4 regions of the Psychrosphaera haliotis genome follow, and region 1 is predicted to be linked to each of the others. Evidence: predicted binding sites of a transcription regulator. Region 1 holds the regulator's gene; each other region holds the start of a gene.
The links. Region 1 encodes sigma-54, which starts transcription at its own class of promoters, with help from an activator protein. Its sites were predicted from a motif close to GTTGGCACGNNNNTNGNNT; they were not measured.
Positions count from the first base shown of each region.

Region 1 (5,793 bases):
GCTGTGATTGTTACTTCTTTGCCTTGATTACTTGCTAACATGAGCAAAGCCATTACGCTGTCAGCACTTGCCGTTTTTTCACCTTGTTGAACTTGTACTTTGGCTTTAAATTGAAGTGCCAACTGAGCCATTTTGGTGGCAGCTCTAGCATGTAATCCAAGTTTGTTTTGGATAGTGATAGTGCGCGATAACATGACTAAGCCTTATAGCTGTTCTAAATAACGACTCATTTCACGGTGTCGAGTTTTGATATTTTTGCCGCGAGAACGGAACTGCTCAGCGAGGGTTTCTGCAATGTATACGGAGCGGTGTTTTCCACCTGTACAGCCTATAGCTATTGTTAAGTAGCTTCTATTATTGCGCTCTAAATGAGGCAACCAAGTGGACATAAAGTTATTAATTTGAAAAACAAATTTATTCACCAATGGTTGGCTGGAAAAGAAGTCTTTAACGGGTAAGTCTAATCCGGTTAAAGCGCGTAATTCAGGTTCCCAGTGCGGGTTAGGTAAAAATCGTGCATCAAAAACAAAATCAATGTCGTTTGGAACGCCGTATTTGAAACCAAAGGATTCAAAGGTTATAACCAGTTCTTTATCAGATTTACCTAATATTTTTTCTCTTACCATTTCGGTAAGTTGATGCACGTTCAAATCTGAGGTGTCTATGTACAAGTCGGCTCTAGAAGACAAGCCATCTAATAATTTACTTTCTTGGGCGATGGCATCAGGTAATGAAGCGTCGCCTTTGGTAAGAGGGTGTAGTCGTCGAGTTTCGCTATAACGACGAATAAGTACTTCATCTTTGGCATCGATATAAAGAACCGTGGTTTTTACACCTTTAGGTAAGAAGTCCAAATTATCCATTAACTCTTGTTCAGAGCTTGGTAAGTTTCGAACATCAATGCTTACAGCAACTTGTGGGTAATTTTGTGATAACGAATGCGATAGAGCAGGCAGTAAGTCTACTGGCAGATTGTCAACGCAGTAGTAACCTAAGTCTTCAAGTACTCTAAGTACTACCGTCTTCCCTGAGCCTGAACGGCCACTAACTATAAATATATGCATGATTAAGCAGCTTCAATTACGTTGTATAAGTCGTTATCTGTTTCGGCACTTCTAATTCGTTTCAGCATATCTTTGTTATCAAAGATTTCTGCAATAGACGCAAGCGTTTGAAGATGCACATCACATTGATCTTCAGGCACTAATAGTGCAAAAAATACGTCTACTGGGCGATTATCAATCGCGTCGTAATTTATTCCAGGGTGACTAACCAATAATACCGCGACTGGTTCACCTTTTGGGGTGATTTTTCCATGAGGAATGGCTACACCATTTCCTATTCCTGTACTTCCTAGTTTTTCGCGATTCATTAGACTCGCCAATATATCTGTGCAAGTTAGATCAGGTAACTTAGTACTAGCAATCTCGGCAATATGCTCTAGGATCTTTTTCTTGCTTTGGCAGTCTGCCAGCACTTTTGTGCAGTCAGGTTGCAGAAGTAACTTTACATTCATGGTTTTATTTTACTGCTATTTTCTTTTGATCTTATCTCAAAAGATGGATTAAAAGTACCGTCCTTGGCACTTTAATTTTAATGAGAGAAGTTAGTGTCGAATTAACTTTTCTTTATGCTTAATAACTTGACGATCAAGTTTATCAATTAATGAGTCAATAGCAGCATACATATCTGTATGCTCCGATGTAGCAAAGAGCTCTCCACCGTTAACATGCATGGTCGCTTCTGCTTTTTGGCTTAGCTTTTCAACGTCTAAAATCACATGGACGTTGTTAATGTGGTCAAAATGACGCTGTAACTTTGCAAATTTCGTATCAACATACTCTTTTAAAGACTCTGTTGCATCGACATGACGACAAGTTAAATTAATTTGCATATGCACTTCCTTCTTAATTGATAAAATGGGTGTATTACACCAATCGTTTTCTCTGGTTTGAAGGGGGAATGTTTAACGACTCCCGGTATTTTGCGATAGTTCTTCTGGCTACTTGGATGCCCTGTTCGGCCAGAATATCGGCAATCTTACTGTCACTTAACGGTTTTACTTGGTTTTCAGCGGCAACTAACTTTCTAATTAAAGCTCTAATTGCGGTTGATGAACATTCACCACCATTTTCGGTGCTAACGTGGCTAGAGAAGAAGTACTTTAATTCAAAGATTCCTCTGGGAGTGTGCATGAATTTTTGTGTTGTCACACGTGATATTGTGGACTCATGCATATCAACCATTTCTGCTACATCGTTTAGAACCATTGGCTTCATAGCTTCTGGACCATATTCAAAAAAGGCTTGTTGCTGCTGTACTATACAATTTGATACCTTCAATAAAGTGTCGTTTCTGCTTTCTAAACTTTTAATAAACCATTTTGCTTCTTGTAAGTGTGAACGAACAAATTGAGCATCAGAGCTATTAGTTGAAGTTTTAGACAGTGAAGCGTACTGTTCGTTCACTTTAATTTTAGGCATAGAATTGGGATTTAGCTCTACTAACCAACGACCTTTTTTCTTAATTACGCTAACATCTGGAATTACATAGTCAATTTCATCTTTAATAACTAAGCTAGCAGGGTTTGGGTTCAGAGACTGAATGAGCTCTAAGGCTTCTTTTAAGTCATTTTCTTTTAATTTTGTTTTACGGAGAATGGTACGGTAATCGCGATTAGCCAGTAGGTCGATATTCTCGGCAATTAAATCAATAGCTTCCTGTCTAAAAGGCGTATCAATACTATATTGTTGCAACTGAACAAGTAGGCATTCTTGCAAGCCTCGGGTAGCAACACCAATAGGATCAAAGTGTTGGATACGCTTTAATACGGCCTCTACTTCTTCAATTTCAACATCTTCAATATCTACAGACTCTACGATGTCTTCTGTTGATACGGTCAAAAAGCCTTTATCATCGATGGCGTCAATAATCGCGGTAGCAATGGCTAAGTCATGTTCTGAAAAAGGAGAAAGATTAAGTTGCCACTTTAGATGGTCTTGAATATCCAGCGTTGTTTCACCCTGGTAAACGGTGTCTTCGCCTTCGTAGGCTGGGCCTGAGCTAGCAGGAGCCGCACTCATGTAATCGTCCCAACTAGAGTCAGTAGGGAGCTCGTCACCTATTGTTTGTTCTTGAATGTTTTCGTTGGTATCACGTTCATCTTTGGTCCATTCAATTTCATCGTCATTTGAATTAGATGCGGCTTCATTTTCATGGCGGTCGTGATTGTCTTTAGGGAGTTCAATATGCTCAACAGAACCATGCTCCTCGTCATTTTCTAACAAGGGGTTGCTGTCCAAGGCTTCTTGGATTTCTTGTTGCAGTTCTAACGACGACAATTGCAACAAACGAATTGCTTGTTGTAATTGAGGGGTCATAGTTAACTGCTGACCCATTTTAAGTTGTAGTGTTGGTCTCATTTGATCCCAGTAAAGTACTGACTAAAATAAACTTATTTGTACTAACAAAATATCAAAGTTTGAACTGGTCACCAAGATAAACTTTCTTCACAATGTCACTTTCTAGTACCTGTGAAGGAGTTCCTTCGGCAATTAGCTCCCCATGACTTACGATATAGGCTTTTTCACAGACATCAAGTGTTTCACGGACATTATGGTCAGTAATAAGAACACCTATTCCCTTTGCAGTTAATTGTTGGATTATTTTTTTGATATCTATCACCGAGATAGGATCAACACCTGCAAAAGGTTCGTCTAAAAGAATAATTTTTGGATCTGCCGCTAAAGCACGTGCAATCTCTACCCTGCGACGTTCACCGCCAGATAAGGCCATACCAAGGCTGTCCCGTATATGATCGATATGAAACTCCGCAATAAGATCATCTAACAAGTCTGCTTGCTGGTTAGCATCAATGTCTTTGCGCATTTCTAGAACTGACATGATGTTTTGTGAAACCGTAAGCTTTTTAAATATCGAAGACTCTTGTGGAAGATAACCGATACCTTTACGAGCTCTTACGTGCATAGGCTCATGACTTAAATCGTTTTCGTCGAGTTGGATAACGCCTTTATCATTTGGTACAAGACCTACAATCATATAAAACGTGGTTGTTTTGCCTGCGCCATTAGGTCCTAGTAAACCCACAACTTGTCCGGCTTCAACCGACAGGCTTACATCTTTAACAACTTGTCTACTTTTATAAGATTTGGCTAAATGCTTGGCCACCAACTTGGTCATATTAGGTTTTCTCTACTTAGTTATTTGGCTGTGTTTTTTTTGTTTTAATAGTCGTTGTTACACGGCCACCTGTTGATTTATCGCCGTCTGCTTTAACTCGCTGAGCATTTAAATCAAAGACAATATTGCCACTTTCAACAATTGAGCTGCCTTGCTTATATTTAGCTTCGCCGTTTAGCTCCAAAACTCGATCGTTAATCATATATACAATTTCGTTAGAACTCGCTTCTAATAACTCACTGGCAGGATCGTCCTGAATAAATTTGGCCGGTTTACCTTTGGCTATTAACTTTTCTCCTACGCCATCTTTAGTGATGACAAAAAGCTCGTCCGCAGTAATAGTTAAGCTACCTTGCTGAATTTTCACGTTGCCACTAAAAAACATAGTGTTATTTTTGTAATCTAGATCTTGGTTTTCAGAGTCGATAACAAGGTCATCATTAGCGATGGCCATTTGACAGATTAGTAATAGTGAAGCTAAAAAAATAGTTAAAACCTTAGTCATCCTGATTTCCTTTTAAGATTGTTCTTACATGCTTTGTTAAAGTTACTCGCTCGGCTTTTAAATCAGCACGCAAGCCTTTGCCTTCAATAGTCGTTTTTTCGCCGCGAATAATAATAGGCTTATCGGTAACCACGAGCTGAGAGTCTAAATCAATTTCAATATACTCAGTTTCAATACTAGTCACTAGTTTATTATCATTAAGCTGGAACATAGTAACGTCATTTTCTAGTGTTAGCCGGCCATCTTGAACACTTCCCGTCATTGCCGCTAAACGCCAAAAGGGTTTGTCGTCTTGGTAAATTATAAACTCTGGCTGCTCAAAATACGTAAGTGCAAGCTGAGCATAATGTTCCATTTTCTGTGAAAAAACTTCCTGTTTTAATTTACCTTCAACATTAAACATTTCTTGATGTAAGAGTGTAGCGGTAAAGTCCGGTATTAATACAGGCTCATCACTATCATCAAATTCATTTAGTGTATTAAAAGCAGGTAACCACAGATATAAACTAATACCTATGAAAATTAAAATTATGACGAGTTTAGTTCTCATTAACTGCTCGCACCCTCAAAGTGACTGGTGATGTAGTCTTCGCCTTGTTGCGCCATAATGATTAAATCTGTTAACTCTCTTACCGCACCTTTGCCACCAGGAGTTTGCGTAACGTAATGCGATATTTCTTTTACAAAGGGATGTCCATCGGTAACTGAAACGGCAAAGCCAACTTTTTTCATAACAGGAACGTCTGGAAAATCGTCACCAATAAAGGCTACTTCATGGGCCTCTACCGATAAGTCAGCACAGAGTTGCTCAAAGCCAATGAGTTTCGTTTCCATACCTTGATAAATATGTTTCACGCCAAGGCTGTTCATTCGATTTTCTACAATTTTAGAATTTCTTCCTGTGATAACCGCAACCTGACATCCCGTGTTCATGAGTGCTTTTAATCCAAAACCGTCTTTAGTATTGAATGCTTTTAGTTCTTCGCCATTATTGCCCATATAAACAGAGCCATCGGAAAAAATACCGTCGATATCACAAATCAGAAGCTTTATTGCTTTCGCTCTATCTACAACATCGCTTGGTAAAG
Region 1 is NZ_BAAAFQ010000004.1:685,913-691,705, reverse strand. Features, by position in the region: gene ABD009_RS05700 (HPr family phosphocarrier protein) at 1-194, opposite strand, end outside; gene rapZ (RNase adapter RapZ) at 204-1,064, opposite strand; gene ABD009_RS05690 (PTS sugar transporter subunit IIA) at 1,067-1,516, opposite strand; gene hpf (ribosome hibernation promoting factor) at 1,607-1,894, opposite strand; gene ABD009_RS05680 (RNA polymerase factor sigma-54) at 1,929-3,422, opposite strand; gene lptB (LPS export ABC transporter ATP-binding protein) at 3,475-4,200, opposite strand; gene lptA (lipopolysaccharide transport periplasmic protein LptA) at 4,217-4,705, opposite strand; gene lptC (LPS export ABC transporter periplasmic protein LptC) at 4,698-5,255, opposite strand; gene kdsC (3-deoxy-manno-octulosonate-8-phosphatase KdsC) at 5,255-5,793, opposite strand, start outside.

Region 2 (5,793 bases), 110 kb from region 1:
GCTCAGTCATTTGTATATCGATTAGATGTCAAACAGCAATTGGGTGGGCGACGGTTGATGTACAAATTCTAACTTTGTTTAACAAAGATTAATTTGGAGCATGTCGTGGAACATAAAACAACATATTGGCAGGAAAATCTGCGCTTAATATTTATATGCCTCATCATATGGTTTGTTGTCTCATATGGATTTGGCATTTTGCTGGTTGAACAACTCAACGAATTTAGACTTGGTGGTTACAAACTTGGATTTTGGTTTGCACAACAAGGATCTATTTACACATTTGTTGGTTTAGTTTTTTGGTATACAAGGCAAATGAATAAACTTGATGCCAAATACAAGGTGGAGGACGAATAATGGAAGAATTAAAACTCTATACCTACATTGCGGTTTTTGGGTCTTTTGCCCTTTATTTCGCAATTGCATGGTGGGCTCGCGCGGGTTCTACTAGTGACTTTTATGTAGCTGGCGGCGGCGTAACTCCACTTCAAAACGGCATGGCAATTGGTGCTGACTGGATGAGTGCTGCGTCATTTATATCTATGGCTGGCTTAATTGCCTTTTTAGGATACGGCGGTTCGGTATTCTTAATGGGTTGGACGGGTGGTTATGTCTTATTAGCCATGCTGCTTGCACCCTACATGAGAAAACACGGTAAGTTTACCGTACCAGAGTTTATTGCTGACCGTTACTATTCAAGAACCGCACGCATTGTTGCTGTTGTTTGTTTAATTGTAGCGTCGCTTACTTATATCATTGGTCAAATGAAAGGCGTTGGCGTTGCTTTCTCTCGCTTCTTAGAAGTTGATTACGACCTTGGCTTATACATAGGTATGGCCGTTGTTTGGGTTTATGCCGTGCTTGGTGGCATGAAAGGCATTACCTACACGCAAATTGCACAATACTGTGTACTGATTTTTGCTTACACTATTCCTGCCGTGTTTATTTCATTGCAACTCACTGGCAATCCAATTCCGCAGCTAGGTTTAGGTAGTACCTTGGCCGATGGCAGTGGCATGTATTTATTAGACAAGCTTGATTTAGTGGTCACTGATTTAGGCTTTAAAGAATACACCACGGATAATATGGGCGGCACATTAAACATGTTCGCGTACACCTTATCTCTAATGATTGGTACAGCCGGTTTACCGCACGTAATTATGCGATTCTTTACTGTGCCTTCTGTAAAAGCAGCACGTTCATCTGCAGGTTACGCGTTAGTATTTATTGCTCTGCTATACACAGTAGCACCTGCTGTTGGCGCAATGGCTCGCCTTAACCTTATGAACACGGTAGAGCCAGTTGCTGGTCAAAACTTAGAGTATGCTGAGCGTCCTCAATGGTTTAAAGACTGGGAAAAAACAGGTTTATTGCAGTTCGAAGATAAAAATGGCGATGGCAAAATCCAATACACAGCAAATGCTGAAACTAATGAAATGACCAAGGTTGATCGTGACATTATGGTATTGGCAAACCCTGCTATTGCAAATCTACCTAACTGGGTTATTGCACTGGTTGCCGCAGGTGGTATTGCAGCTGCACTATCAACCGCTGCAGGCTTATTGCTAGCGATATCCTCCTCGGTTTCCCATGACTTAATGAAAGGGGTGTTAACACCTAACATTTCTGAAAAAGACGAGCTCATGGCCGGACGAGTCGTGATGACCATTTCCATTATTGTCGCAGGTTGGCTGGGGTTAAATCCACCAGGCTTTGCTGCCGGTACCGTTGCGTTGGCCTTTGGTTTAGCCGCATCGAGTTTATTCCCGGCATTAATGATGGGTATATTCTCTAAAAAGATGAGTGGCACTGCTGCCGTAGCAGGCATGTGTGCAGGTCTAGGTGTAACTATGCTGTATGTATTCCAACATAAAGGATTCATGTTTATACCAGGCACTTCATTTTTAGGTGGATTAGAAGAAAATTGGTTCTTAGGCATTTCGCCTAATGCCTTTGGTGCTGTAGGCGCTATCGTGAACTTTACCGTTGCATTTATCATGCTTAAGTTTACCGGACCTGCACCACAAGAAATCCAAGACATGGTAGATAACTTCCGTGTCCCTCATGGAGCTGGAAAAGCGCACGCACACTAAACATGTGTTTTTACCCTTTGGCTTCCCATTTGACTCTACATTTGGGAAGCCTTTTTTTATTTCTATATTTACTAATTATTCCCGTTTACAATTCAAGCATAATAACGAGGTTAAAATATGAATAAACACACCAAAATGGCGTTATACGTGGCTCCAATCTTAATATTAGGCGGGTATATATTGTCTGACATGTGGGTGGAAAACCAAGCGGCTAAAGACAAAGTTATTGTATTGCAGCAACAAGGCCCTTGCGATGTGATTGAGCAAATGTGCATATTAGAGTCAGGCGACTTACAGCTAAATGTGTACGACAAAAACGGCGAAACTTATGTAAATTCAACCTTTGCGTTAGATTCCGCTACGTTATTTACCGTTGACGACAATAATGTAGTGACCGAGTACCCTCTTCTACAAGACAACAATGCGTTTTACTGGAAGCATAAAACTACCTTGAACCAGCAACTTACTAAAGCGGGCGACACACAAAAACTGCGCGTTATTGCAGAGATTAAAGGTGGCAAATACATCAGCGAATTCACCACCAAAAAAAGTTAAGTTAACTAGGCTATTTAACCAGCTCCACTTTGTACAAGTCTTCGCGTCTGTCTTTGAGGTTCCGAACTGTACCTTCGCTATGAAGAATTTTTAATTTATCCATATCTAAGTCGCTGAACAGTAACATCTCAGTATTTGGCGTTGCTTCGTTTAGCGTCGCATCGTGCGGGAATGAAAAGTCTGAAGGGGTTAATACCGCTGACTGCGAATACTGAACATCTAAACTTTCCACTTCAGGTAAATTACCCACTGAGCCTGCAATCACTACATAACACTCATTTTCGATGGCTCGAGCTTGAGCGCAATGTCTAACTCTAAGGTAACTGTTTTTGGTGTCTGTCCAAAATGGTACAAACAGAATATCTAGGCCTTGTTTGGCTAATATTCGCGACAACTCCGGAAATTCAACGTCATAACAAATTTGTATTCCTACTCGTCCTGCATCCGTTTCAAATACTGCGATTTTATCGCCACCTTGGATAACCCAGTCGTTTTGTTCATGCGGTGTTATATGAATTTTTCGTTGCTCGTCTATTTTTCCGCTGCGATGACAGAGGTAACTGACATTATAAATTTTGTCGTCTTCGGCCAGTGGCATTGAACCGGTAATTATATTAGCGTTATATTCTACGGCCATGCGCGACATAGCGTTTTTAAAGGTTTCGGTAAACTCAGCTAAATACCGAATCGCTTCTGTTTGGTTGCTTTGTTCCGTAAGGCCCATTAGTGGCGCATTAAAAAACTCTGGAAACAAGATAAAGTCGCTTTGGTAGTCAGAAACCGTATCTACAAAGTACTCAACTTGTTTGAGCAATTCTTCTACTGATTCTACGCAACGCATTTGCCATTGCACCGCACCCACTCGCACAATAGATTTTGTAGATTCTATTACGGTATCGGTAGGTTCAAACATGATGTTGTTCCACTCTAATAAAGTAGCATAACCAACAGAGCCTTGATCTTCAGGTAGATATTTTTTTAATAGTCGTTTTACTTGGAAGTCGTTTGATAATTGAAAGCTTAAGATAGGGTCGTACAACTCTTTATGATCGACTTTTTCAATATATTCCGTTGGTGACATTTCACTGCTGTAATTGTGATACAGCGGAATTCGACCACCCGCTAAAATAGCCCTCAAGTTGTACTGTCTACACAGCTCTTTTCTTGCATCATATAAGCGTCGTCCTAACCTCATTCCTCGGTGAGTTGGCGATATCACTACATCTAATCCGTACAGCGCGTCTCCTTCTTCGTCAGAAAAAACACGGTCATGACCATCAACAATATCTTCGTAAGTGTGCGGATTGGAAAAGCGCGCATAGTCAACTTGAACGCTGAGCGCGATGCCCACTAATACGCCATCATCAACAATGCCAATTTGCCCTTCTGGGAACTGATCTATCAATCTAAAAATAGTATGTGACGGCCATGCACCTCCAAGGTCTGGATAAGCACGATCCATTAAAGTCTTAATTTCTGGATATTGACCTTTGGTAAGGTTACAGATCTCTAAATGCGTTTTCTCTGCCGCCATCATAGCTCCAATTAAAAAATTTTATCGATTGCTCAAATAGTAGAACAACTTTCTTTAGACCCTTAAATAAAACTCAGATCTTTCAAATATATATGGAGATATTATTGAAGAAATAAAGGTCTTAAATGTGTCCAATATTTTTACACATAAATCTGTTTGTTTTTAACACACCAGTGTAGTCAAGGGATTGCCATTTGGCGCTGATATTGCTTATCGAAGTGTAACTTTAAAGATAAATAGTTATTTGTACAAACAAGGACATAATAATAATGAAAATGTTAAAAACACTACTAACCACAGTAGTAGTATTTTTTGTTTTATCACTGCAAGTTAAAGCGGATGTAATTTTAACTGGTATGGGTGGTGAAAATGGACTCGGTGAAGTAGCTACACCGATGGTTGACGATGGTTCTAGTAATGAGTTGAACTTACCGTTTTTTGTTAACTTTTTTGGTGAAACTTATGAGTCGTTTTTTGTAAATACAAACGGAAACTTAAGTTTTGTTGGCGGATTCGATGACTTTGAAGGGTCTTCTTTTGACCAAGCAACTCTTCCTATAATTGCGCCATTCTGGGGCGATGTGGACATCACCTGCGGTGATGAGTTTTCAGAAAGTGATAGCTCTTCAACTGGCGAATGTGGAAACATATACATAGGTGCTCCGGCTGAAGGTGTTGTAGCGGTTACTTGGCACGAAGTTGCTGAATACGGTAACTCTGAGTCAGGTGAGCGAAATACTTTCCAAGCAGTTTTGATTGATCGTTCAGCCGATACTGGTACAGCGGGTGACTTTGACCTAGAGTTTCGTTATGAAACTTTAGATTGGGATGATCGTGCACAAGCAGGATTTGGCGCTGGTAACGGTTTCATTGACGACTGTCCAGACGGCGATTGTGAATGTCCAGGCGGTGACTGCGAAGAGTGTCCTGTAGAAGTATGTGGGCCGCCTAATTTTCCACAGAGCACTCAATTACCTCAAGCAACAGAAGTTACGCAAGTAGAAACTAGGTCAGAGCAAGCACCTATTTTAGAGGAAACGCCTGTATTAGAGGAAACGCCTGTTCTTGAAGAAGAGGAAACGCCAACTTCATATTCTTTGCCGGGTTCATTGACGGTTGACGTAGTTGATTTAGCAAATACATCAAATACTGGCGAAGAAGGTATTTGGAGCTTTTCATTCCGTGACGGTCAGTTCTTAGAGCCGGGCGTAACTCCTGAAAATCCAATTATGCCAATTTCTGAAGGTGAAGATGGTTGGGCATTTGACTTTGATGTTGATTTTGACGAAATCGTATTTATCGACCCTGACGTTGCCGTTGGTTACGACTACTTTGTTGATAGCGGCTCTAACTTTGCGTCAGTTATTTTACCTGACGGTTTTAATGCTAACTACGAGCTTTGGTTAATGGGTGCAAACGGCTGGGAATTTTCTCAGTTCTTAGATGCAAACTTCCGCCACTTCTTTGGACCTGATGGTGTTTCTCAATTCCGTATTTTAGGTATTGATACGTCAAATATGGTTGACCCTACTGACCCTAATGCGTTTGTTACTGGTCTATCATTCGTTGATGCTGGTAATCAACAAGTTCGCCAAGTAGCTCTTACTGAGT
Region 2 is NZ_BAAAFQ010000004.1:797,498-803,290, forward strand. Features, by position in the region: gene ABD009_RS06175 (DUF4212 domain-containing protein) at 106-357, shown strand; gene ABD009_RS06180 (sodium:solute symporter family protein) at 357-2,093, shown strand; gene ABD009_RS06185 (hypothetical protein) at 2,211-2,648, shown strand; gene ABD009_RS06190 (bifunctional GNAT family N-acetyltransferase/carbon-nitrogen hydrolase family protein) at 2,659-4,182, opposite strand; gene ABD009_RS06195 (nidogen-like domain-containing protein) at 4,452-5,793, shown strand, end outside.
Region 2: the regulator sigma-54 is predicted to act here: its motif matches at 4,376-4,394, upstream of ABD009_RS06195 (nidogen-like domain-containing protein).

Region 3 (5,793 bases), on a different contig from region 1:
AAAAATTTACCGCCAAGTTTACGAAACATGTTTTTCACAACGAAATAAAATCCTTGAAACGTTTCCAAGATTAAATCGCTTTTTGACCGGCTATGATTTAGAGCATGTTTTTAACGACGATTTAACTGAGTTTGACTTAGGAAGGGTATTAGCTGGTTCTGAAGGTACATTGGCGTTTATAACAGAAGCAAAGTTAAATATAACGCCTATCGCAAAATTCAAAACCATGATTAATATCACCTACGATAGTTTTGATTCGGCTTTACGTAACTCTCCTTTTTTAGTCGACGCAAAAGCAACATCAGTTGAGACCATTGACAGCACAGTTCTGAACCTAGCGAAACAAGATGTGGTTTGGGCGGACGTAGCAGATTTGATTATAGAAAAGCCTGGTAGTGTTGTTGATGGCTTAAATATTGTTGAGTTTAATGACGAAGATGATCAGAACCAAACGGCGAAGGTTTCAAGCCTGTGTAACCGATTAGACGATTTGATTGCCAAGCAGCAATCCGGTGTTCTCACTTACAGCGTGACAAATGACCGTGCAGACATGGGCCGAGTTTATGCCATGCGTAAAAAATCAGTGGGCTTACTAGGTAACGTTCAGGGAGATAAAAAGCCGATCGCTTTTGCTGAGGATACAGCAGTCCCACCAGAGAATTTAGCAGATTTTATCTCGGAATTTAGGGCTGTACTGGATAAACATAATTTAAAGTATGGCATGTTTGGCCATGTAGACGCGGGGGTGCTTCATGTGAGGCCTGCGCTTAACATGATGGACCCAGAGCAAGAGAAAGTCTTACGTAGTATATCTGATGAAGTCGTAGCACTTACGGCTAAATATAATGGTCTAATGTGGGGCGAGCATGGAAAAGGTTACCGTAGTGAATATGGCCCAGAATTTTTTGGTGCTGAATTATTTAATGAACTGAGAAAAATAAAAACTGCATTCGATTCTAAAAATAGACTAAACCCAGGTAAAATTTGTACGCCGTTAGATTCAAACGAAAAACTAGTAAGCGTAGATAGCGTTAAACGTGGGAAGTTTGATAGCGAAATACCTATTGAGATTAGACAAGAATTCCCTCAAACAATAAATTGTAATGGTAATGGCTTATGCTTTAATTACGATGAATCTAGTGTGATGTGTCCCTCTTATAAAGCAACACGCGATAGACGTTTTTCTCCAAAAGGACGTGCAACGTTAATGCGAGAATGGCTTCGCCTTCAAGGTGAAAACATGTCTCCATCAAATATGATGCTTGCTAAAACAACACTGATAAACTTATTGTGGCTACCATATAAGGTCGTTTTTTCTATTGGTAAAAAGCTAGGCATGTATGACTTTAGTCATGAAGTAAAAGACAGTATGGATGCCTGTTTAGCTTGTAAAGCATGCACATCTGCTTGTCCGGTAAAAGTTGACGTACCAACCTTTAGAAGTAAATTTTTAGAGGCATATTACTTAAGATACTTGAGACCTATTAGCGACCATTTAGTATCGAATGTCGAATTAATGATGCCGTTGTTATCTAAGCAATCAAGGTTGTTCAATGCGTTAACGCATAATCCATTTAGCCAGTTTTTAATAAACAAAGTAATCGGTTATGTGGATGCTCCTAAGCTATCACCTCATCCTACTCAACGCATTGATAAGTCTTTCTTTTACAGTGAAACGCGTTACCAAAAACTATCTAGTGAAGAGACTAAAAATGTTGTTTTTCTAGTACAAGACGCATTTACCTCAAGCTATGAATCGCAACTGTTAGCGGATACCGTTATTGCGTTAAATGGCTTAGGTTTTTATCCACTGATATTACCTTTTCAAGTGAATGGCAAAGCCCAACATATTAAAGGTTTTTTAAATAGATTCGAAAAGTCAGCTAGAAAGGCCACCACGTACTACAACAAAATAGCTAAGTTTGGTCGACCTATGATTGGCTTAGATGCATCGATGGCACTCGTATATCGTGACGAATATACAAACCTTCTTGGTTCAAATAAAGTTAACTTTAAGGTAGAGCTCCTTGGTGAATGGCTGATGAGTCAAATATCTAATATTGATTTACCAATGAAGGAGGCGAAGGCAAACTCAATTTACTCAGTACTTAATCACTGTACGGAAAAATCATTAATAAACGACAGTACTTCACATTGGCCAACAATATTTTCTCAGCTAGGTTTAGAGGCAGAGTCTGTTAACACCGGTTGTTGTGGTATGGCCGGAACGTTCGGGCATGAGAAAGGCAATCAAACCGTTTCGAAAAGCCTTTTTGACGCTAGCTGGAAGCCCGTTTTAGACTCAAGACCAAAAGAACAAATATTGGCAACGGGTTTCTCTTGTCGTTGTCAGTCTAAACGATTTGCGGAAGCCAGTCTTAAGCATCCAATACAGATTATTGCTGATTTACTTAAATAGAATTACTAGGAATAGGTATAGATGGACCTTACAAAATATGCACTAGAGTTTGTTACGATTGCAATAGCACACATTTTTGCTGTAGCGAGTCCAGGACCTGACTTTGCAATTGTCATGAAACATTCTATTCAATACGGTAAACGAGCCGCATTAATAACGTCAGTAGGTGTTGGGACGGCGATATTCATTCATGTTGCTTATGCATTGGCTGGTATTGGCTTGATAATCAATGCAACGCCTTGGTTATATGATGTGTTGATCGTTATTGCTTCGTTGTTTCTCATTAATATAGGTTTAGGCGCGATACGTTCTAAAGCACATCTTCAAACAAACAACGAAAGTCAGCTAAAGGCAACTAGTATTTCTGATAAAAAGGCCTTTGCTTTGGGATTTATGACTAACGGACTTAACCCAAAAGCGACACTGTTCTTTCTATCATTGTTTACTGTTGTGGTTTCGTTAGAAACGCCATTAATTATCAAAGGGGCGTACGGTGTTTATTTAGCTATTGCGACTACCGCCTGGTTCTGCTGTTTGTCTTTGGTGCTTTCTAAAGAGTCTGTAAGGAAGTTGTTTAGCAAGAATGCCTACTTATTTGATCGAGTAATGGGGTGGGTATTGATATTGTTAGCGATAAACATACTAATAAGTGAGTTTGGTTCGCGAATTATAGGCTTGTTCTAAACGTTGGTTGTAGAACGTTTTAAATGAGCCCAAGCACTGTTTCTAACACTTGGACTCTTTAGAGGCTATATATCTAGGTTTCTTAAGCGTCTAATTTTTATGCTTAACATCGATTAAATCAAAGGCAGCTAAGTCTGGATGTGCAGCTTGTATTTGTTTCTCTAGGAAAACTAACTCTTCAACTTTATCGCAAACTATATCCGCTTTCTCTTCTAACAGTTCCGCTCTGGCCTCAATTTCCTGCTCAATGTTTGCTTCTAAATTTTCTAGTTCAGTAAAATCAGTATCGCCATTTGCTATAGCTTCGCCTAGCATTTTAAACACGCCGCCAATTACTGAAGGTAGAGCTTGCTCAACTACTTCGCCAATTGCTTTGTCCAACTCTTCATCTGCAAAGTCCATATTAAATGAACCTTCTTCAAAAGTGTAATGTCCGTCTTGGTTGGCAAATTTCTCCTCTAGACGTTCTTTTACATTGGCTAATTTTGAATCTAGCTTTGTTGAATCTCCAAACTGGCCTAAACCTGCATTAATTCCGTCAAATGCAATACCGACTGCTTCTAAAGCAATTTCCGTAATGGTAGGTATTAGCGAACGGGTTTCGTTTGAAAAGCGACTAACAAGCTCATTATCAGATGCGTTTAATTTAATTTGTTCGCCTTTATAAAAAATAGTGTCATTGTTATAAATATCATAAATAGTTTGGTTACCTTTGATCACTAAAATGTGTTCAGGCGTGATAGACACTTTGTTCTTAAAGGTAACATCACATTGTTCGGTAACAATGCCGTCGTTATTAGCAAAAGTAGCACTCGAAACTAACAATGCTGGCGCGGCAATTAAGCCAAAAACTAAAGATGATTTTTTCATTTTATTTCCAATTTAAATTTTAATTATTCTAAATACTGGGTTTAGTGTATCAAGCATTGTGCCATTTCCTTATACCTAGGCTGATTAGGGGATTCAAGCGTTTTGAGTATGTTTGTAAGTTTTGTTAATTGTAATTTGTTGGTGAAAAGGACTAGTTATTAGTAATTTTGCCCATATCTAAAGTATCTGATTTTATTTGTTTTAAAAGTGTTCAAACAACAGTTTATGCTTGGCGTAACCAATGAGCATAGTGGTATACTCAAACTAATTCATAGAATAATAAGGGTTTAAAAATGGCGGATACTGAGAATCGCCCATCGAATTTCATTCGCAACATTATAGATGCGGATTTGGCGGCTGGTAAGCATAAAACGACACATACTCGGTTTCCACCTGAGCCGAACGGTTTTCTTCATATAGGTCATGCTAAATCTATCGTATTAAACTTTGGTATTGCCCAGGACTATAATGGTCTTTGTAACTTACGATTTGATGATACGAACCCAGAAAAAGAAGACATTGATTACGTTAATGCCATCAAAGAAGACGTAAATTGGTTAGGCTTTAAGTGGGACGGTGACATTTGTTATTCGTCAAACTACTTTGATCAATTATTTGGATATGCAGAAGAGCTTATTAATAAAGGGCTTGCTTACGTAGAGTTTTCTAGTCAAGAAAAAATACGTGAAATGCGCGGTTCTTTAAAGTCGCCTGGCCAAAATAGTCCTTATAGAGAAACATCACCAGAAGAAAACTTAAAACTATTTCACGAAATGAGAGATGGTAAGTTTAAAGAAGGCGAATGTTGTTTACGTGCCAAAATTGATATGGCCTCTAGCTTCATCTGTATGCGCGATCCAGTTATTTATAGAATTCGATTTGTAAATCATCATCAAACCGGTGACAAGTGGTGCATTTACCCAATGTATGACTTCACGCACTGTATTTCCGATGCATTAGAAAACATTACGCATTCTCTTTGTACACTAGAATTCCAAGATAACAGGCGTTTATATGACTGGGTATTGGACAATATTTCAATAGAATCACGCCCTCATCAGTATGAGTTTTCAAGGCTAAACCTTGAGTATACTCTTATGAGTAAACGTAAATTAAATACGTTAGTGACAGATGGCCATGTAGAAGGTTGGAATGACCCTCGTATGCCTACAATAGCTGGCCTAAAGCGCAGAGGTTATACACCTGGTTCAGTAACGGAATTCTGTAAGCGAATTGGTGTTACAAAAGTAGATAATATGGTTGAAATGGGCATGTTAGAAGCTTGTATCAGAGAAGATTTAAACGAAGCTGCGCCAAGAGCGTTGGCAGTAGTTGATCCTATCAAGCTTGTGATTGAAAACTTGCCTGATGGACATGTAGAGTGGATTGATGCGCCAAATCACCCAAATAAAGAAGAAATGGGTACACGCAAGGTTCCATTCAGTAAAGAGATTTACATCGAACGTGAAGACTTCCGTGAAAGTGCCAATAAAAAGTATAAGCGCTTAGTAATAGATAAAGAAGTTAGATTACGCAATGCCTACTTTGTAAAGGCCGTTCGCTTTGATCAAGACGAAGAGGGTAACGTAACAACAGTTTACTGTGAATATGACCCTACAACTCTAGGTAAATTACCTGCGGATGGTCGTAAAGCTAAAGGTGTTATCCATTGGGTTTCAGCGTCAGAAGGCGTAGAAGCAGAAATTAGAGATTACGATCGTTTATTTACGGTACCCAATCCAGCTGCAGAAGAAGATTTTACAACGGTTCTAAACCCAGAGTCTTTAGTCATTAGAAAAGGTTATATAGAGCCTAGTCTA
Region 3 is NZ_BAAAFQ010000001.1:174,990-180,782, forward strand. Features, by position in the region: gene ydiJ (D-2-hydroxyglutarate dehydrogenase YdiJ) at 1-2,419, shown strand, start outside; gene ABD009_RS00775 (LysE family translocator) at 2,441-3,103, shown strand; gene ABD009_RS00780 (DUF2884 family protein) at 3,194-3,973, opposite strand; gene glnS (glutamine--tRNA ligase) at 4,267-5,793, shown strand, end outside.
Region 3: the regulator sigma-54 is predicted to act here: its motif matches at 4,021-4,039, upstream of ABD009_RS00780 (DUF2884 family protein).

Region 4 (5,793 bases), on a different contig from region 1:
GCCTTTAGCAAGTTCTTCAGTTACTGTAGAAACTAGGCTGTTAAGTGCACGTTCTGCATCAGCTTTAGTCATGTCAGCACTTTGTGCCATTTTTTCGATTAGTTCACTTTTGTTCATTATTTTATCCTTTAGTTGAGACAAGGCTTATCCTATGGAACCTATTTCTAAAATTCAACAGTTGTTTGCCTATTATCGACAAAAACCACCATTTTTTTGCTATTTTGTTGCTATATAAAGCGTTTCAAGCCTTATACCCCTTGAGCTAACATGGCTTTTGCTAAAATATGGAAGCCTGCAATACTTGCTCCCTTTTCATAATCAACGCTACCATTTTCAGTTTTTCCGCATTCTGCACATTGTGCATGGATATGTTTCATTATGTCCTGCAAACGCCCATCAAGGTATTCAAAGGTCTGACTTTCAAAACCGGCATTTTGAGACATTTCTAACCCTGATACCGCTACTCCACCAGCGTTTGATGCTTTGCCTGGTATGTAGCAACAATCATTTGCGCCATGAATCGCCGCAATTGCTTCGGACGTACAAGGCATATTCGCGCCACAAATAACAACTTTACAACCGTTATCAATCAGCTGTTTAGCCTCTTTGCCATTCATCTCATTCTGAGTTGCGCAAGGTATCGCTACATCACATTGATACTGCCAAGGCTTTTCTCCAGCGCGCCATTCAACCTCAGACTTTTTAGAATCTTCTTCAGAAAATGAAAGCAGAGTATTATCTTTTATATTGTCGTATTTTATTAGCCAATCAATATCGCTTTTAGTAAAGCCCTTGGCTTTGTAAAGCACTCCCCTGGAGTTTGACAGAGTAATTACCTTAGCTTTATTTTCTAACGCTTTTTTCGCAGCATAAAGCGCCACATTACCTGCGCCTGACACCGTAACCTTAAGACCTTCAATAGTCATGCTCTTTAATGCAAGTACGTGCTTTAGAAAATAGATAACACCAAAACCAGTGGCTTCAGTTCGTACTAAGCTACCACCCATTTCTAGTGCTTTACCCGTTAATACTCCACTAAACTGGTTTCTGATTTTCCTATATTGACCGTATAGAAAACCAATTTCTCTAGCGCCCACATTAATATCTCCCGCAGGCACGTCCACATTTGCGCCAATATGACGATAAAGTTGGGTCATAAACGCTTGGCAAAAGCTCATGATCTCATGGTCACTTTTCCCTTTTGGATTAAAGTCCGATCCACCTTTACCACCACCAAGAGGCAAGCCAGTCAGCGCGTTTTTAAAACACTGTTCAAAAGCCAAAAACTTAATTACTGATTCGCTTACCGTAGGGTGAAAACGAAGGCCACCTTTGTAAGGACCAATCAAGTTAGATTGCTGAACTCGCCAACCACGGTTTAATTGTGCACAACCATCATCATCTAACCATTCAACTTTAAATGAAATTATTCTGTCTGGCTCAGTTAAGCGTTCAAAAATACGATACCGACGGTACTGTTCAGTGTCATCAAGTTCTCCCGCAACATTGTCTAAAATTTCGGTTACCGCTTGGATAAACTCTTTTTGATTTGGATTACGCTCTTGAATGCGTTGTTTTAATTCAGCTACATATTGGCTATCCGGCATACTGATTCCCTTTTTTTACTTTATTTGAAGGAGCAACTTTGAACAAAATATAACCTAACACACCCGCAAATAAAGAGGTGAAAAGAATTGCGGTTTTGGCAATCTCTTGTGTGGCTAGATCCCCTGCAAAGCCTAATCCCGTGATGAATATCGACATGGTGAAACCAATTCCCCCTAGCATACCTAAACCAACCATATGCCACATGTTTAAACCTTGGGGTAACTTGCCAATTCCTGTCTTTATAGTTAGCCATACCATCAGCGGAATACCGATCCCTTTACCAACAACAAGGCCTAAAAATATTCCCCAGGCTAGCGTGCTATTAAGTGTTGAACTTAAACTAGATGCATCAAGTTGAACACCTGCATTTGAGAAGGCAAAAACAGGCAGCACCAGCAAACCTACAGGAGTGTGAAGTAACTTCTCCCAGCGCCTTAGCGGAGTTGTAGCTTGGTTAGCAGTGTTTTTTAACTCATCGGCAAGTTGATGCTGAGTTTTCGATGCAAGTACAGGCTGATTTGCACCTCGATTAATGACTAAACGCTGGAACCGCTGTGTTACTTTGGCAAGTCGTTCAACCATTACAGACGCTTTATACTTTGGCCTAGCAGGTATTGCTGCTGCGATTAATATGCCAGCAATAGTCGCGTGAATTCCTGAACTCAATACAGAAAGCCATAGTAAAACACCGATAACTAGGTACCAAAAAGGCCTTCTAATACCTAAATAATTAAGCACAAATAACAATGCGGTTAGTACTGCAGATAAAGCAATATACAACGCGTTGATACTATCCGTGTAGAAAATGGCAATAACCATAATGGCACCAATATCATCAATAATGGCTAAACCCGTTAAAAATGAAAACGCTGCCAGTGGAGCTCTAGAGCCAAGCAGTGCTAAAATCCCTACAGCAAACGCTGTATCAGTTGCCATTGGGATGCCCCAACCTGCTATATAAGGTGTCCCTAAATTTAAAGTGGCAAAAATAATAGCTGGGAAAAACATTCCTCCAGCCGCCGCGGCTAAAACTGGAATTAAGTTACTTGGTGAGCTTAAGTCTCCAACTAAAACTTCTCGTTTTATTTCCATGCCTAACAACAAGAAGAACAACGCCATCAGGCCGTCATTAACCCAATGTAAAACGGACATTTGATAAAGGTTATCGTTTATAGCAAAACCAAACATGCTATGAAGCCCTGCATACACTTGTTCAGCAAAACCTGAATTGGCAAAAGCGAGCGCAACGACCGTTGTTAGCAATAAAACTTTACTACTTGTAGTTTGGTCTGCGATAAAGCGCTGAAATGGATTGAGCAGTTTCTCTACCTTTTTTTCAATGCCCGGTACGGCTACCTCTTCCTTATGCATAACGCTCTCCCTTTTGATTACGTGTCATTTTGGTCAAGATATCAACAACATTAAAATACGTTGCAATAAGATCAGCAATATATCGCTTTTCTTGTTCCGGCTCGGATTCTTTAAATGCTTTTCTTAGCTTAGATAGGTTTGCCGACTCCACTTGTAAACGTTGCTCCAACAAAGATAACTCCGGTGTGGACGTATTCCCTACTCGCATTTGATTAAGGTTATTGTTCCAACTACAAAAGAGTTCATGTAGCGGTCCTGTCCATTTAGATTTGGTTTTCCATTTACCTACTTTTTCATGGATTTCTTGAAATACACTCGATACTTTAATTAACCCATGACGAATAGAAAGATCCTCAACATGATTTGCTAACTCACTGTAAAACTGACTTGCTTCTAAAAAAGCAACCTCAGGAAGATTTGGGTTATTTGATGTCATATACAACCTACTTACTTTAAAACATTACCTTACTAAAGCTAGGTTTATGCCATTTATAAAACAAACAACAAAATGGTATAAATAACAGCAAGTTGAAAATTTAAACTGCGATTATCACACCCTCTTGTTAGTAAAAATTCGAGATGTCTGAGAATAATTAACATAACAACAATGTAAAAATTACAGTATGTTCCTTCAGATACTTTTAAAAGATGGCAAAAGATCAATAACAATCTATAATTTTCATATACTTACAAGATAGGCATGGTTTTAGCAAAGACCTAAGTTCGTTTCTAAAATGTTAGCGCTAAGTTAACTGAGGTTAATATGTACATCGAATATTTATATGGAATTTTTGGCGGTCTTCTTGCCTATCTCGCAAGCCTAACTGACTCTATCATCCTCAGTATTCTTCTGAATTGGATAGCTATATCGTTGCTGGTTGTATTTGTTGGGTATATGACAAATCAGCCAAGAATATTTAGGAAACGAACCGACGGCAGCATACCGGCTATTATCAGAATTATTTTTCTACCCTTTATGATTGGTGTGCAGCTTTATAACTATGCCGCAAAAAGCAAAGATGCTAAAAAGGATCGTCACTACATTCACCACATTCAAGATGATATTTATCTTGCCAGTCGCTTGTCAGCAGAAGAAGCCTTAGAACTTGAAGAACATGAAGTAAAAGCAGTGCTAGATGTTACTGCCGAATTTGACGCATTGGATTGGAGCAGTCGTTTTATAGATATGGATTATCTTAACATTCCAATTTTAGACCATCGAAGCCCTACCACTGAACAACTAAGGCAGGCATTAAACTGGATAGACAATAAACGCAGACAGAACAAGCCTGTAATGGTGCACTGTGCTTTAGGTCGTGGTCGTTCATTATTTTGTGTTGCTGCATATCTACTTGCAAAACATCCTGAGCAAGAAGTAAGAGATGTTTTATCAAATATAACCGATATTAGAAACCAGGCAGGCTTAAACAAAAAGCAATTGAAGCGCCTTATTCAATACAGAGAAGCAGGTTTACTAAAATTAATGCAACCAGCTTGGTTAATTGCTAACCCGGTTTCAGGCCAAGGCAAGTGGCCAAAGTATCAATTAAAAATACAAGCTTATTTAGAACAAAAGTTTAACTTAAAAGTGGTTGAAACCACGGAAGAAAAGAGTGCTCAAGATTGGGCAAAAGAAGCAGTTGCTAGTAAAACCTCAATGGTCATTGCAGCTGGTGGCGACGGAACTCTTGCTGAAGTGGCGACAGAACTAACCGGCTCGGACATAAAATTTGGTATCATCCCACTTGGTACAGCAAACGCACTGGCTCACACCCTTTTTGGTATTTCGAGCAAAGTAATTCCAATAGAAACAGCCATTAAACATATTGTTAGCGACAATACCGTGAGTATGGATACGGCAGTATGCAATGACAAAACTATGTTACTCGTTGCTGCGGTGGGTATTGAGCAGAAAATGATAAACTCTGCTGACCGAGAAACTAAAAACCAACTGGGTCAGTTTGCCTATTTACATGGCTTCTGGGAGGCCCTCAACACAGAAGAAAACTTGGATTTAATGGTGCAGTTTGATTCTGAGCCAGCACAGAACATAAAAACAAAAAGCTTGGTTATTGCTAATGCTGCGCCATTTTCTACGGTTCTTGCGCAAGGAGATGGCAACCCTAACTTCCATGACGGTTTATTAAATATTACTTGGTTTGATGAAAAGAATGAATTTATTGAAAACATTGCAGATGTTGCAAGTTTAGCAATAGCAGGGCTTTCCGAATCGGCCGCACCAGACTCGATTCACACAGCAAAAGCTAAAAAAATAACGATTAGAAGTAAAACACCTATTGGCTATGTAATTGATGGTGAAACGTTTGAATCAGATCATATTCAAATTCTGGTGCAACCTGCTTCTTTAAACATTCTGCTTGACCCAGATACGCCTACCGCAATTTCTGCAAAATCAGATGGAGACGAATCATGAACATCAATATTCAGAAAATTTTAGGTTTCACAATACGCACAATTGACGGTGAATATGGCACTGTTTCTGATGTACTGTTCTCCCATAAAGATCATGTAATACGTTACCTTGTTGTCGATCCTCAAAAGTGGAATCCATTAAGTCGTAAAGTTTTAATTTCGCCTATCTCAGTGTATTACATCAATATTGATGCTGAAGAGGTATGCCTAAGCATAGATATAGAAAAGATAAAAGCAGCGCCAGGCATCGAAGAACATGAAACCGTGTCTCGACACTTTGAATCTGAGCTTTATCGCTATTATGGTTATGGATACTACTGGATGGGAGCGGATTTGTGGGGGATGAGTTCAGATCCAGCATTACTAAGGCCACACAATGTA
Region 4 is NZ_BAAAFQ010000007.1:409,205-414,997, reverse strand. Features, by position in the region: gene ABD009_RS11490 (HU family DNA-binding protein) at 1-117, opposite strand, end outside; gene gdhA (NADP-specific glutamate dehydrogenase) at 249-1,607, opposite strand; gene nhaA (Na+/H+ antiporter NhaA) at 1,597-2,979, opposite strand; gene ABD009_RS11475 (hypothetical protein) at 2,972-3,415, opposite strand; gene ABD009_RS11470 (diacylglycerol kinase family protein) at 3,743-5,413, shown strand; gene ABD009_RS11465 (PRC-barrel domain-containing protein) at 5,410-5,793, shown strand, end outside.
Region 4: the regulator sigma-54 is predicted to act here: its motif matches at 3,674-3,692, upstream of ABD009_RS11470 (diacylglycerol kinase family protein).